Regions from separate parts of the Peribacillus sp. FSL R5-0717 genome, predicted to be linked through region 2. Evidence: riboswitches for the same ligand, from Rfam matches in the RefSeq annotation. Region 2 holds a riboswitch; the other holds the start of a gene.
What was found. A riboswitch is a leader RNA that binds a small molecule or an ion and turns the genes downstream of it on or off. The one in region 2 is predicted to bind cobalamin.
Positions count from the first base shown of each region.

Region 1: linked by a shared signal. The riboswitch ahead of NYE65_RS23655 ((2Fe-2S) ferredoxin domain-containing protein) and the one ahead of NYE65_RS17750 (ribonucleoside-diphosphate reductase subunit alpha) in region 2 are both predicted to bind cobalamin.

Region 1 covers NZ_JBBOOF010000001.1:4,934,925-4,943,149, reverse strand. Annotated here, with positions in the region: gene cbiE (precorrin-6y C5,15-methyltransferase (decarboxylating) subunit CbiE) at 1-1,049, opposite strand, end outside; gene NYE65_RS23680 (cobalt-precorrin-5B (C(1))-methyltransferase) at 1,033-2,145, opposite strand; gene NYE65_RS23675 (precorrin-8X methylmutase) at 2,151-2,798, opposite strand; gene cobK (precorrin-6A reductase) at 2,811-3,581, opposite strand; gene NYE65_RS23665 (sirohydrochlorin chelatase) at 3,578-4,510, opposite strand; gene cobJ (precorrin-3B C(17)-methyltransferase) at 4,529-6,166, opposite strand; gene NYE65_RS23655 ((2Fe-2S) ferredoxin domain-containing protein) at 6,181-6,549, opposite strand; cobalamin riboswitch at 6,702-6,891, opposite strand; cobalamin riboswitch at 7,092-7,287, shown strand; gene NYE65_RS23650 (hypothetical protein) at 7,271-7,399, shown strand; gene NYE65_RS23645 (energy-coupling factor ABC transporter permease) at 7,463-8,206, shown strand; gene NYE65_RS23640 (energy-coupling factor ABC transporter substrate-binding protein) at 8,208-8,225, shown strand, end outside.
Region 2 covers NZ_JBBOOF010000001.1:3,676,289-3,684,513, forward strand. Annotated here, with positions in the region: gene NYE65_RS17730 (cold-shock protein) at 1-135, shown strand, start outside; gene NYE65_RS17735 (hypothetical protein) at 177-344, opposite strand; gene NYE65_RS17740 (flavodoxin domain-containing protein) at 463-882, opposite strand; gene NYE65_RS17745 (ribonucleotide-diphosphate reductase subunit beta) at 872-1,924, opposite strand; gene NYE65_RS17750 (ribonucleoside-diphosphate reductase subunit alpha) at 1,970-4,267, opposite strand; cobalamin riboswitch at 4,406-4,586, opposite strand; gene NYE65_RS17755 (manganese-dependent inorganic pyrophosphatase) at 4,879-5,808, shown strand; gene NYE65_RS17760 (hypothetical protein) at 5,908-6,054, opposite strand; gene NYE65_RS17765 (SulP family inorganic anion transporter) at 6,140-7,597, opposite strand.

The DNA of each region.
Region 1 (8,225 bases), 1.3 Mb from region 2:
TCGATCGTCGCAGCATTCAGAACGATCCTGCCGCCAACTTTAAGCCGTTTGCAGCAAGTATTGATCAGCTCTGCCATTTCGCCGCCGGTACCGCCAATGAAGATTGCATCAGGATCCGGAAAAGTTTCCAATCCCTGCGGGGCTTTTCCATGAATCGCCGTTATATCGGTACGGAATTTACGTTGGTTTTGATAACAGTTTTCTAAATCAGGCTCATTTTTTTCAATTGCGAAGATTTGGCCTTCGGATGCAAGCTTGGCCGCTTCAATTGCCATTGAGCCCGTACACGTCCCAACATCCCAAACTATGCTGTTTTCCCTTAGCTTCAACGCATGCAGACTCAATACTCGAATTTCCTTTTTGGTTATGAGGCCTTTGTCCGGCTTACGCTGCGAAAATTCTTCATCCTCTATCCCCAAGGACCAGCTTGGACCTTCTGATTTTCTTTTCAAAATGACGACATTCAAGGGAGAGAATTCCCGCTCCGTCATTTCATCTAGTTCATACCAGCCAGATTCTTCGGCTTCTCCTTGAAGGTTTTCAGCCACAAATGCCCGGTATTCAGTCATTCTGAATGAAAGGAGATATTTAGCCAGTTGATTAGGACTATTTTCACTGTCTGTAAGTAAGGCCACTTTCGCTTTCCCATCAATTCTTTGGGCCAGCCCTTTCATACTGCGGCCATGAATGCTGACGAGAAAGGCATCTTGCCAGCTTTCCCCCATTTTTGCGAAAGCAAGCTGAATCGAACTGAAATATGGGTAAACCTCCATGTTGATTTTGCTGGAAAGATAGCCTCCCATTCCATAAAACAGTGGGTCACCGGAAGCTAAGACAACCGTTGGACGAGTTTCATCCTGCAGTTGCTCCACGACCTTTTTCAAGCCGCCCTTTATGACAATCTTCTTGCCAGAATAGTTCGGAAAGAAGGATAAGATCCGTTCACCTCCGACCAGCACTTCACTTTCTTCTATCCATTGGGCATATTGAGGCAGTAAGCTTTCCTGACCGTTATCCCCTATCCCAATTAATTTAATCGATTGACTCAATTCCAACAGCCCTTCCCAGTAATTGTCCTTTCAACGAATAAATCGCCGTTTCCATTTCAATGCCGCCCTTCACCTGGTTAATGGCAGAGTGACAGCAGGATTCACATAGTTTATTAAAAAAGTCAAAGTTATTAATGGCTGACATCATATCCCCGACTTGTGACGCTGTGTTTGCATTCTTGATTTCAAGAACAAGATCATCTTCAGCTCCGACGCTTTGGGCTATTTCCGATAGAAAACCAAAGTCGACCGGGGCACTTTTTGAATGCACCATCATCACACCTTGGGCCACTTTGGAGAATTTACCCATCATGCCGACCAGTGATACCTTTTTAATTCCCTGCCTCTTACATTGCTTAAGTGAGAAGCCCACAAAATCACCCATTTCAATAAAGGCTTCCTCAGGTAAGTCTGGAAGAAGACCCATTGCATACTTTTCACTGCGCCCGCCAGTCGTTAAGACTAGATGCTCACACCCACTCGCTTTGGCGACACTGATAGCCTGGACGATACTTGCCATATAGGCGGAACTGGAAAAAGGGACGACAGTGCCCCTTGTTCCCAAAATGGAAATGCCTCCCACAATCCCCAAGCGGCCATTTAATGTCTTTTTCGCTATTTCTTCACCTGCAGGTACAGAGATGACGACTTTCACTCCTCTATTGATCTTAAATTCTTCCAATGTTTGCTGCACAGTGGTTAAAATCATTTTGCGCGGTACAGGATTAATAGCCGCTTCCCCTACAGGAACGGGAAGCCCGGGTTTGGTCACACGACCAACTCCGGTCCCTCCATCCAAGATAATCCCAGGTGCATCGGACCAGCTGACAGTAGAGATAATATGGGCCAGATGTGTGGCATCGGGATCATCTCCGGCATCTTTAACCGTTTCTGCACTAACCGCATTTTCCGATATTTCATATTTCTCAATAGTGAAAGTGGCATCTCGGCCAATTGGCAAGGAAATCGTTGCCTCCTCTAGTGCATCCCCCGTGATCAATGCAGTCAATGCCGCTTTGGTCACGGCGGTCGAACATGCTCCCGTCGTATATCCATGACGCATTTGTGAGGGGTCTTTTTTCACCTTCTTTTCCATGTTTTTTAACTATCAGCTAAAAGGGAAATCGCGTTCAATGCGGCAACAGTGACAGTACTTCCACCTTTTCGGCCAATATTCGTAATGAATGGAACTTCAGTGATCTTAGCGAGTTCCTCTTTCGATTCTGCTGCAGAAACAAACCCAACAGGCATTCCAATGATTAAGTCCGGTTTTGCAATCCCTTCTTTAATGAGGCGAATGAGCTCAAGTAAAGCGGTAGGTGCATTGCCAATGGCATAAATGCCCCCTTCATTTTCCTTTACAGCTTTTTGCATCGAAATGATTGCCCTTGTCGTATTCAAACGTTTTGCTTCGACCATCACATCCGGATCTGAAATATAGCAATGAACGTCCCCGCCGTGTTTTTGAAATCTTTTTTTGCCTGTGCCGCTCTCGATCATTTGCACATCAGCAATGACATGCCTTCCTTTGCGAATGGCTTCCACACCAGCTTGAATGGCATTTGGGTGGATGATGACACTTCTTCCCAATTCAAAATCCGCTGAAGCATGAATGACCCTGCGGACGATCTTCCATTCATCTTCAGAAAAATCATGATTGCCCATTTCTTCAGCAATGATTGAAAAGCTATAATCATATATTTTGTCAGGGTCTACCGTTAGTGGTTTAAAATCTGTTTTAAAATCCATCTTGCATTCCTCCTATTTTTCAATTAGCTGTTTATTCAACTCGGCAATGACATGATCAAAACTGAAATGAACATTTTGATAGTCAACATCAGGTCGTGATATCATGATCGTCTCTATTCCACATTCCAACGCGGCTTCCAATTTCTCATCAACCGCACCGACCTTGCCGCTTTCTTTCGTTATCATCAATGTGACCCCATATTGTTCATATAGAGCTTTATTTAATTCTTTGGAAAATGGACCTTGAATCGCAACGATATTTTTTTGTTCAATGCCCAGCTGTGCACATTTTTCCATATTGTCCATGCGTGGCAGCATTCTCGCTATGACTCTGGTATTCTCGAGCCCCACCAATTCTTTTGCAAACACGGCTAGGGTTTTACTTCCGGTCGTGAGCATGATGACTCCCCGTTTTTCTGCGGCAAGCTTGGCAGCTTCCTCATAATCACGGACAACTATCAATTTATCATTCTGAAACCGTTGACTTTCACGCTCATAACGAATATAAGGAACATTTGCTGCCTTTGCTCCGTTAAGGGCGTTTTTGGATGCTTCTTCGGCAAATGGGTGACTTGCATCGACTACAGCCTGAAAACCTTTTGCAGAGATTAAAGATGTCATATCTTCTGCAGATAATCGGCCAATCCGGGTGGATATCCCTGCATCCTGCAAACTCTTAGCAGCCGATTCGGTTACAACAGTTGCCAAAACCTTGTACCCCACCTGCTGCATCTCAATCGCTAATTCCCTTGCATCACTTGTACCCGCCAAGAACAAAATCATTTTGATGTCCCCACCGCTTGCCCATCATGATCGTGGTGATGATCATGGTCGTGATCGTGGTGATGATCATGGTCGTGATGGTGATCATGATCGTGGTCGTGATGGTGATGATGGTGAGCATGTCCATGTTCCTCGACATGTTTACGATAGTTTTCCAAATCACGCGCCCCGCTTGATTTGCCTTCACTGGCTTCAATTACTCGTTCTTGCAGAATGTTCTGTAAGGTTGGGTGATATCCAAAATACTTTGCCAATATGAATTCTCGATCATGATATTGCTCTTGATAGCCTTTCAGCATATCCTCCATTCTTTCCATCAACACCCCAGTGAAGAGGAAATATGGCAGCATCACAATTTTTTTTGCCCCTAATCGGATGCATCGTTCAATACCTTCATCCACGTGAGGGTCCGTTACACCCATGAAGGCTGTTTCGACCCATTTAACGCTTAATTTTTCCCATAATAATCGTGAAATTTTATATATATCACTATTGGCATCAGCATCACTGCCGCCTCGGCCAATTAGCAATATCGCTGTCTCAGAATGTTCAGAGGTCGTATCGAATCCCGCTTCCTCAAGACGGTCTGTCAGGATCGTCAATACATCATGGTGGACCCCGATCGTTTGGCCGTATGTGAATTTCACTTCTGGATACTTTGTTTTCCCATCCTCTATTTCAGCTGGGATATGTAATTTCGAATGTCCTGCATGCAACAAAATGATCGGTATGACGATAACTTCAGTAGCCCCTCGTTTTACACAATTATCGATTCCTTTGGATATATTCGGTGCCGCAAATTCCAAGAAGCACGTTTCCACTAGGAAACGCCCGTCCATTGCCGGAATCATATTTTCAATAAAATGACGGACTTCTTCATTTCCCGAAGCCAACCGGCTTCCGTGTCCTACGAACAAAACTGCTTTCATTTACTTTCCCCCTCTTGATTAGTCTTCACAAGGCGCAGGCTCTATGTTTATTTTGGGAGCGATGTCCTGATATGAAAAATTCTGTATCTTTTTCGAACGTTTGAAGTATTTAAAAAGCCGCTCATTTGGATGGGCATTTTGCTTATACTCGCCGACAATGTCCGTGATCAGTTCTACAAGCTGTTCCGGTTCAATGCCTTCCGCTACCGGCTGACCCGGATGGGCTGTTCTTCCAACCGGTTTAGCTCCAAGAAATAAGTCGAACTTCCCTTTTCGGAAGACAATCCCGATATCATCCATCACAGCACTATAACAAGCCATCCCACACCCATTAAAACCGATGTTCAGTTCCTTGGGCATGCTCATTCCGCCAAGCACCCGGTGTATTTCGTCCGCATAAGGAATGGATTCCGCTTTTTCACCATCACAGAAATCACAGGCTTTTAAAGTCAGTACATCCCCAATCGGCGACAAAAGAAAGTTTGCTGATTGCAATTTCCCTGTAATGACTTCCGGATCCATTGTCGGGATCTTTAAGACGATTTTATGATTTGGCGTATACTCCATCGTTCCCTTTTCCCCGACAACTTCCGCAAGTGTCATCATTTGTTTGGGAGTGAATTGTTTATTCGCCACACCTGGACTAACGGCAAGTTCGAATACCGACTCCATTTTTTGCTGAACAATCGGCTGAATGGACTGCTTAACGGCTTGACCCTTGACTCTTGACAGGGCCTCCATTGCCATTTCAAAGGAAGCTGGCTTCTTTTCTGGTGCTTTTGTAAGTAATCCAACTCCTCCAGCGGACTCTGTTAAGGCTTCTTGATCTAATGCCCACGGTTCCGCTTCTTTTTGCAGTCGCTGATGCGGCTTCAATGTTTGCTTTTCCGAATTCAGCGTATATTTTCTCTGATAGCCTCTTGGTGTGATGATTTTGTCGTCATATAAAAAGGTGGATGAATTACCGATAATGACGGTTGTCAACATTCCAATATCGTGATTCAACATATCCTGCAAATTGGTTATGACAATATCCTGCCTATCGCGATAAGCACTTTTCACCAACCCTACAGGTGTATCCGGCGAGCGGTAGCGAAGGAGAATCTTCTGTGTTTCAACAATTTGCCGGGTCCGCCTGCCGCTGCGCGGATTATAAAGTGCAATGACAAAGTCTGCCATTGCAGCTGCTTCAACCCTTTTAGCGATCAGTTCCCAAGGAGTTAAATGATCACTGAGGCTGATCGTACACGAATCGTGCATGACGGGCGCCCCAAGTAAAGACGCACATGAGTTGATTGCAGAAATGCCAGGAATGACTTCAATGCCCACTCCAGTTTCTTCTTTCCAGCCTTTTTCAATCAATACTTCATAAACCAACCCTGCCATCCCGTAAACTCCGGCATCCCCACTGGAAATCACCGCCACTTTCTTTCCCAGCTCCGCTTGTTTCACTGCTTCCTGTGCACGTGATACCTCTTCAGTCATCCCCGTACTAATGATCGTTTGATCTGTTAGCAGTCCCTGAATGAGTTCAACATAAGTTTTATAACCAATGATGTAGTCACTTTCTTGAAGGGCTTCGACGGCACGTTTGGTAATGTGTTCAAAATTCCCGGGCCCAAAGCCCACGACGAATAATTTACCGTTTGTACTCATTAAGACATCTCCTTTTACGCTTTGTTCTTTGAAATACCCGTATGAGCAGGAAAATCTGGATTAGGGGTCATTTCCCCGTCATTGTACTGATAGATCATCTGTGGAACAAAGTCACCATCATCGAGATTACTGACGATCTGCCGACCGAAATCAGGCGTTTCCACTCGATACCAGTTTCCTTGGGGATAGGCAATCACAACGCAGGCATCCTTACATCTTCCGTTACAGCGTGTCCTCGTTGTATGGATTTTCAGATCCAGTCCTTTTGAAGCAATTTCATCACGAATCGCTTGGGTTACTTCTTCCCCGCCCTTTTTCATGCAGCTGCTCCCATTACAAATCAACAGATGCGTATTTGTACCCGTCAAGTTCCAAGTAGTCATCTTCTTCCTCCTGAGTTCAGGGAAAAGGCAAAATAAAAAACCTTAACATAAGAGTCAAGGTTTTAAAAAAACTATATGAATGAGAAGCCAAAGGCAAGCATGCCAAATCCTCCCAAAATCGTCATAGTCCTTCTACCTTTCCCTCCGAAAAGTATCATACAATTTTAAAAGCAGGTTTCCTGGCTTACGCTTCATTTTACTTTGTCCCTTCCCGGCATCTTGCCAGTGGCTATCGACAATTTCATCAGCGTTTACAGTAGCGGGGGCTGCATCGGATTTTCACCGATTTCCCTATTATCCCTTGCTTATTCACACAAGGGCACTTTTAAAATGAAATATTTGGTTTTATTATACATTTCCAACTAACTTAATCTATCATATAACAACTTTGTCAAAATTCAATAGTTTATTCCGACTGTTTAGAAAAGTTTAAACGTGTAAAACCAGTTACAATCCTTTCCTCGCAACAAAATTCGGCCCAAAAAAAAGATAGTGTAGCTGGAATTATTTCTTTATGGTACACTATACGAGAATTTTCTAAATAATTACATAAGTTTCATGGTGTTGAATTTCTCGAAATTCAGCTTAAAAGGGAAGCCGGTGAAAATCCGGAGCGGTCCCGCCACTGTAAAGGGAATTTCCATTACGTTAACTTTAATCCACTGTCAAATGAGATGGGAAGGATGTAATGGGATGATGAACCAAAGCCAGGAGACCTGCCATGAAGCGTGAAACTGTTTCAGCCTACGAGGATGGGCGTGCGGATCAGGCAAAATGGCCCATGGTTGGTTCATGCTGCAAAATTCCTGTTCATTACGCACTTCTTTCCTTTGAGAGAAGTGCTTTTTAGTTTGGGCGCCGCTTTTCTTCTCAAGATTGATCAGAATAATTAAAAGTGTTGAAAGGAGAAAGAATGAAAAGAACCAATTGGAAAATTATTTATTTTGTCATTTTACTGCTTTTTGTCCCGAAACGGGCATTGGCCATGCATATCATGGAGGGCTTTTTACCCATAGAATGGGCTATATTCTGGTGGGCCGTGACGCTTCCATTTTTAATCTTGGGTTACCGGTCCATTAGGTCCAAAGTAAGGGAAAACCCAGAAACAAAAATGATACTTGGCCTATCGGGCGCATTTGTATTTATATTATCGGCCCTAAAGATTCCTTCCGTTACGGGAAGTTCTTCGCACCCTACCGGAGTTGGTTTAGGTTCCATACTATTCGGACCATTGGCCATGAGTGTAGTCGGCTCCATCGTTCTGTTATTTCAAGCTGTTTTACTGGCACACGGAGGATTGACGACATTAGGGGCCAATGCATTCTCCATGGCCGTCTGCGGACCCTTCATTGCTTACTTTGTCTTCAAGGGCGCAACTAAATTGGGATGGTCTTTTTCACTTGCCGTATTCTTGGCAGCTGCTTTTGGTGATTTGGGCACCTATGTGGTAACTTCCGTTCAACTTGCTCTTGCTTTCCCATCCGAAGTAGGAGGATTCATGGCCTCTTTCGTTAAATTTGCAGGGATTTTTGCCCTGACCCAAATTCCCTTGGCCATCAGTGAGGGGTTATTGACAGTCGTCGTAATGAATTTCTTGAAAAAATACAATCTAGGCGAATTGAAATTGCTGCGAGTTTTATCTAAGGAGGCCCGTTAAAATGAAAAAAAGTTTACTG
Region 2 (8,225 bases):
GGCCAAGACGATGTATTCGTACATTTCTCAGCTATCCAAGGTGAAGGCTTCAAAACGCTTGAAGAAGGCCAAGAAGTTTCTTTCGAAATCGAGCAAGGCGCTCGTGGACCACAAGCTGCTAACGTTCAAAAATAATTGAACGCATATAAAAAAAAGACTCCGATTTTGGAGTCTTTTTATTTTTCCTTTTTTTCGGCGATTTCCTTTAATGCTTTGTCCAATTTTTCTTCGATCCGTTTAGTACGATTAAAATGCCCTGACAGGAAAAACACGATGAATATAACGAATGCGACAAGCACTAGCATAAAAAGGATAGGAAGGAACTGGGTTATATTCTCAGTCATTGGATATCATCTCCTTTTTTCTCCATTATACTTCATGCTTACCGTTGCTATGATTGAGGGAGCCAAGTTTTAAAAAAAACACTGAAAGGGGATATGCGAAAACGCAATCCCCTTTCAGTCAGTTCTGGAATAGCGAAGCGAACTTTTGAAGTCTGTGCAGGTCTGATTCTTGATACATCTGTTCTATCTTCAATGTCACCAATAACTGGCTCTTGGCAAATAACATATCCCGGAAATGATCGACCGCCCCACAAAAATGATTATAATTGGTTTCGCCAGTGCCGAAGACTCCCGTTTTCAGGCGAGCAATAGGCAACTGTTCCAGTTCTTTATAAAAGGCTGCTGATTTAGCGGGAAGCTCCCCATTGCCCCATGTATAGGTGCCGACGATCAAGGCATCGTAATCCGGCAATGTACGTAAATCGAATTCATTCATTCGATATAAGAAAGCCTCAGGTAAAAGGGCAGCGAGGGCTTCGGCAAGCGCTTTTGTATTGCCGCCGGCAGAATGATAGACAATGGCGATTTTACAGCTCATCGAACCCATTGCTGGCATTTACTTGACTGTATGTCCTTGACTTCTGTTCGAAGAAATCGGTTTTGGTAAGGCCGATGGATTCATCATCGAACGTTTTGATCCATGGCATCGGGTTCTCGCCATACTCTTTATACAAATTTTCAAGGCCTAGCATACGTAACCGTTTGTTGGCGATATATTCGATGTACTCATTGAATTCTTCCAAATCGAGATCGGCTTTCGTTTGGATATCTTCGAGCATATATTCAGACCATTCCTTTTCGAGTTCGACTGCTTTTTCAATCGTTGTATAGATGAACTTCGTGTTTTCTTCATTATTTAACTCAGGATATTCATACATCAAGATTTGAACGAGCATGCCAATGAAATCGAAATGGACCATTTCATCGCGATGAATATAGGATATCATCGTAGCTGAACCGGTCATTAGATTTTGGCGTCCTAGATTATAATAAAAGGCGAAAGCCAAATAGAAATAAATCCCTTCAAGGTTCGTTGAATGGATCAGTGCCTCGAATAAATGCTGAGGGCTGGGATCGTCCACGAACGTTTGATAAGCATCAACGATCGGTTGGTTACGCTTAATCACTTCAGGATGTTCTTTGATGCGGTCGAAAAGCTGTTTTTGCTTGCCTACCGGAATCAAGGAAGCAAGGATATAGGAATAAGACTCATTATGGATCGATTCCTGCTGGGCCATGTTGGCCAGGATAGCTTTTGCCGCCGGATCTTTTATGTACCGAAGGATCTCTACTAAAGTTGGCGTTTGAAGACTGTCCATTCCAGCAATCATCGTAAGGATATCGAGAAAAGCGTCCTGGATATCTTCATCCAATTCGCCCCACTGCTTTTTATCCTGAATCATGTTCACGCTCGAAGGCTTCCAAAAGTTATTGATGAGCTGTGTATAGGTATCATAGAATTTTTCATACTGTATATCGTTCCAAAGGAGGAAGCCTGAAGCTTCTCCTTTGAAAACACCGGTTGCCTTTGTTGGATGCGTCGGTTCGAGCATCCGAATTTTTTTTATATGATTGGTCATTCGTGAAAACTCCTTTAAGAATAGATTACTGGGTCATGATTGACGTTAACTTGAACAGCTTTCGCAGGCATTGTCATATTCGGAAGACGTCGAACGAACATAATACGTTGATTTCAACCCGCTTTCCCATGCCGTTAAATGGATATCCAAAAGGACCTTCGCTTTGATTGTATTGTGTACATACAGATTAAAGCTGATTGCTTGGTCAATATGGCGTTGGCGGGCTGCATTTTGCCTGATGCTTTCCAGTTGATCCAAATTGAATCGCGTCTTTTTATAATATTCATACGTATTTGGCGTCAAGCCTGGTGCGGTCACCTTGAATTTGAAGTTTTTCTTTTCTTCGTAAAATTCAATTTCATACAAAGGATCGATTCCATCCGTGGAATTACCGATTTTGGCTGTCGATGAATTGGGGGCAATCGCCATTAAATAGCCATTACGGGTTCCGTGCTCCTGCACGTCTGCTTTTAAATCCAGCCATTTTTGATCTGTATAGTCACGCAGTTCGAAATAGTCCCCTGTATGCCAATCAGAACCTTCAAAGTATGGGTAAGATCCTTTTTCCTTGGCCAGTTCGTTGGATGCCTTGATAGTTAAGTAAGCGATCTTTTCGTATAAAGCATCTGCAAAGCGAACAGCCTCATCGGATTCCCAATAAATATTCTGTGTGGCAAGTAAATGATGCCATCCAAACGTTCCTAAACCAATTGCCCGGTACCGTTTGTTCGAGATGGATGCTTGTTTGACAGGAAGATTATTCACATCAATGACATTGTCCAGCATACGGATCTGAATGGGAATCAATCTTTCCAGAACATCGCTGCCCACCGCTCGGGGCAAGTTAATGGATGAAAGGTTGCAGACAACGAAATCGCCGCTTTTACGAACCACAACAACATCTCCATCTTCTGTTTCATATTCATCCGTGATCGTCGAAGGGCTTAGGTTTTGGGCAATCTCCGTGCAAAGGTTAGAACAATAAATCATACCTTTATGTTTATTCGGATTCTTCCGATTCACTTCATCGCGGTAGAACATATACGGTACGCCTTCTTCTAATTGAGAAATCATGATGCTTTTCATGATGTCCATCGCATTGATTTTTTCAAAGCTATAGTTTGGAAGCGTGCCATTTTCTGCGGCCTCGACAGCAAGTGCATAATGATTCCTGAAGCTTCCTTCGCCTTTCTTTTCGTCATAAAGATCTTCAAGTGAAAATCCAAGGGTTTGCTTAACGGTATGCGGATCGAAAAGATACCATTCTTTTCTGTCGCGTACAGCCTCCATGAATAAATCCGGTATGCATACACCTGTAAAAATATCATGTGCTTTTAATCTGTCATCCCCGTTTTGAGTCTTCAAATCGAGGAAGCTCATGATATCTTTATGCCAGGCATCCAAGTAAATCGCGATGGCACCTTTACGTTGCCCCAATTGATCGACACTTACAGCTGTCTGGTTGAATAGTCGAATCCAGGGCGTCGTGCCGGAACTGTTTCCAGAGAAACCGCGGATATCGGAACCAAGCGAGCGAACCTTACCGACGTAAAGACCGACACCGCCGCCGAATTTAGATACTTTTGCCGCATCGTAGTTTGATAGGTAAATTCCGTCGATGGAATCTTCAATTGCGTCGATAAAGCAGGAGCTTAACTGTCCATGTGTTTTACCTGCATTGGAGAGTGTAGGAGTCGCAACGGTCATATAAAGGTTGGACATGGCCCAGTATGCTTCTTTTATCAGTTGCAGGCGGTGCTCCGTTTTTTCCATTCGCATGATTTCCATCGCGATGATCATGAAACGTTCTTGCGGCAGTTCGAAGACCTTGTCCTTTTTTGGGCGGGCCAGATAACGGTCATTCAATAAGTAGATGCCTATGTAAGAGAATAATTTATCTTTTTCCGGGTCGATCACCGATCCCAATTCCTCAATTTCCGCTTTTGTATATGAAGATAGCAGTTCTGGTTTATAAATGGGATAACGCTGACCTTCCGATAGCTGGGATAGTTCTGTGATCAGCTCATAGAACGGGCCATAACTCTTGCCTTCATAACCTCGATTGGCTTGTGCATCCCTATACATTGTATTCAACAGTTCTGCTGCAGCAACGAAAGTCCAATCCGGGGCATCGATATCCACGCCTTCAAGAGCGAGCTGAATCAGTTTTTTTGATGCCTGTTCTTCGGTTGAGTCACTTTTGCGATCAAGCCATTTTGTAAAACGCTTTTTGAACTTTTCCATATCGAGACGGCCTTCGAATTCCTTCGATAACATCTCAAGCTGGATGGATTTCGCTTCTGTGTCATTTTCACTTATGGTAGAGTTATATGTTTGAGTCATTAATAATCCTCCTTGTTAACTTCCGCTAAAATAAAAAAACCGCCCAAAGAATTGAGCGGATCAAACGATAGAATAAATGAGGCATGAAAAAATAGCCGTTATACTATCGTTTCATCATCTCAATCCCCGAAGAATAAGAAACGTGAAAAATTCAAGGCAGGTCTCCTGACTCATGATCATCCTACTTTGAGTCCTTCCCGTATAGAGAGCTATACAGTGGTTTTCTCATTTCGTCACATTTACAGTTGCGGGGACAGTTCCGGGTTTACACCGGATTCCCTTTTCAGCCATCACTGGCACCTTGGATTATAAAAATTCTATATATAGTTATTGGAATTGTTTATGTAATCAATATCTAGTATTTCTGCTTATATTATCGTAAGCCATATACGATGATAATTCAACTAATATATTTGAAAAAAACCAACCCTTATCTATTGACAAAGTGATGGAAGAGGGTGGGGGAATGAAAGATTTTATGGGGGAATGGATAAATCAAGCGCTGATTTTACGGGATTTTGTGTTAAAATAAAGTGTCTAGTAAAGGTGGCTCTCCGTTATTGCACTGAGGGGATTCGCGGAAAAATATTTATGAAAAAGGGGATAAAATCTTGGAAAAAGTATTAGTTTTTGGACATAAAAACCCGGATACAGACACAATCTGTTCAGCAATCGCTTATGCAGATCTTAAAAAACAGCTAGGTATCAACGCTGAACCAGTTCGTCTGGGTGAAGTGAATGGTGAAACTCAATATGCATTGGACCAATTCAAATTCGATGCTCCCCGTCTTGTGGAAAAAGTTGCAGGGGAAGCTGATGGCGTAATCCTGGTCGATCATAACGAACGCCAGCAAAGTGCTGAAGATATTGACCAAGTCCGTGTGTTGGAAGTTATCGACCATCACCGTATCGCTAACTTTGAAACAAGCGATCCATTATATTACCGTGCAGAACCAGTTGGCTGTACGGCAACCATCTTAAATAAAATTTATAAAGAAAACGGCATTGAAGTCCCTAAAGCAATCGCAGGTCTTATGCTGTCTGCCATCATTTCCGATTCTTTATTGTTCAAATCCCCGACTTGCACGGAGCAGGACGTTGCAGCAGCAATGGAACTGGCTGCCATTGCAGGAGTCGACGCTGAAAAATATGGCTTGGAAATGTTGAAAGCGGGAGCTGACTTAAGCGACAAAACGATTGCCCAGCTCATCACTCTTGATGCCAAGGAATTCTCCATGGGAATGGCTAAAGTGGAAATAGCACAGGTCAATGCCGTTGATCCGAACGAAGTCCTTGCTAAGCAAGCAGAATTGGAAGCAGCGATTGAAGCGGTCATCGCAGTGAAGGAATTGGACTTGTTCCTATTCGTCGTAACGGATATCCTGACTAATGATTCCGTTGCCTTGGCTCTTGGTAAAGCGGCATATGCGGTTGAAAAGGCATATGACGTTTCATTAAACAATAACATCGCCGTCTTGGAAGGCGTTGTATCGCGTAAAAAACAAATCGTGCCGGTCTTAACCGACGTATTCAGCAAATAATACAGGAAAAGGGTTGCTCGTTAAAAACTTGGGCACCCTTTTTCTGTACATTCAAAAAAAGACTCAACCATCCCATTAAGGGTGTTTGAGTCTTTTTTCTTAATTTAAAGATTCCTTTTCTTTTTCATAGGCGATGACAATCAATTCTTTATTGGCTTCCTCGCCAAGTTTGCTTTCAAAGCTTTTCAGTTCCTTCAATAAATCCGGTGACAGATTTGCTGCCGTATAATCCTGCTCGGGTGTCATGCTTTTCGCTCCTTTCAAAAGGAAATGATTCATGTTATCTATTTTGTCGGTTTGAAAAGTTTCTATTCAGCAGAATTTTACTTCTTTAAGATATTTTACTTTCTGAGGTGGCGAGTTTTTCAAGCAATGTAGAACTTTCTTCATCGAGTCCTTGGACTTGGACAGGTATTCCCAAGAGCTGATATTTAAGAATAACCGTATCGACAGCACCGACTGCTGAAGCATCCCAGATCTTGGAATGGGAGAAGTCGATGATGATTGCATCGGCTTTTTCCTTGAAGTCGAACTTTGAAACAAAGTCCTGGACAGAAGCGAAAAATATTTGTCCGCTGATACGATAAGTGATTTTCTTAGCCTGGATGTCTGCCGTTTTCTCTACTGCCACTTTAGAAATTTTAGCCGAGAAGAAAATCATGCTTAAAAGCACTCCGGCAAATACGCCTTTTGATAAGTCATGTGTATAAAGGACAATGAGGACCGTCACGATCATCACGGTTGCATCCGACTTAGGAGCTCTAGTGAGCCTCTTTAGGGAAGACCAGTCAAATGTCCCGATTGAAACCATGATCATGACTGCGACAAGTGCAGCCATCGGTATTTTGATAAGTACATCATTCAATACCACGATTAATACCATAAGGAATGCGCCCGCTACAAATGTCGAGAGCCTGCCCCTTCCACCAGATTTAATGTTGATACCGGATTGGCCGATCATCGCACATCCTGCCATGCCGCCAAAACATCCGGCGATGATATTCGCAATCCCCTGGCCTTTGGCTTCCTTATTCTTATTACTGTCCGTGTCAGTCATCTCATCGACAATTTGAGCCGTCAATAACGATTCAAGCAGTCCAACAAACGCAAGGGCAATGGAATAAGGGAAAATGATCGCCAAAGTTTCGAAGGTCAAAGGGATGTCTGGAAGCATGAACATCGGAAGCGCTTCGGTCAATTGCCCCATATCCCCAACCGTCCGCACCGTAGCCCCCGTGGTAACTGCAACGATCGTCATGAATATGATGGCGACAAGTGGTGAAGGTATGACTTTCGTGATCAGCGGAAAAAGATAAATGATAGCTAATGAAACGGCTGTCATGACATACATGATCCATGTTTCGCCCACGAAATGGGTGAGCTGTGCCGTGAAAATCAAGATGGCTAAAGAATTCACAAAACCAGTCATGACTGGCTTCGGAATGAACTTCATTAATTTCCCGATTTTTAAAACCCCTAGTAAAATTTGCAGCAAACCAGTCAATATGGTTGCAGCAAGTAAATAGTTCAAGCCATGATCTTTAACAAGGTCGACCATGACGAGTGCCATTGCGCCAGTGGCAGCCGATATCATTCCCGGCCTTCCGCCGACAAAGGATATGACGATGGCAATGCAGAATGAGGCATATAGACCAACCATTGGGTCAACGCCAGCAATGATCGAAAAGGCAATCGCCTCTGGAATCAATGCCAAGGCAACGACAATTCCCGAAAGAACATCTCCTCTAACGTTGCCGAACCATTCCGTTTTGTATGCAGATGTATTCAAAGAAACACTCCTTCTTTTTATATATATGTGTGTTCATTTCTTTTTTAACGCACTAAATTATAGCATGAGTCCTTTGTTCTATCTATATGGATAATATAAACGACAAATCGAGGGCTATTCATTTCTTATCTTACGAAGGAAAAATGCTTTAAGAGAGAAGAATTGGTGCAATAGTTGATTGAGCTATCATGTGAGGGAAGTCAATTATAAGGAGGTAGGCGAAAGCATACAGGTCATGCTTGTAATAAAGTCAGTCGAATTTGATTTCCGTTAATGACTTGTCCATTTTTACGTAAGGGGCCCTATAGGCTTTTGTAAAATTCCCGCTAAGGGGGAGTGGAGTAAAACGGTAGAGATCTATTTCATAAATAAAAATCAAAAACATGGATTTCCCTTTCCTACTAGCTTTACGCCACCGATTGGAACCGATTCATGACATTCTACGCTTACTTGATTTATATCTTATCGAGCCCTATAGGGTGACCGTACCTTTACCATTCATATAATGAAAAAAAGATCGTGCTCTAACTGTGTAAATATGTGGGCAGGAAGTAAGAGAGTTTTTTTACCGGAATGATATTTTCCCGTTTTACCATATATGGAAGTGGTGAGGATGAAAAGCCAGCTC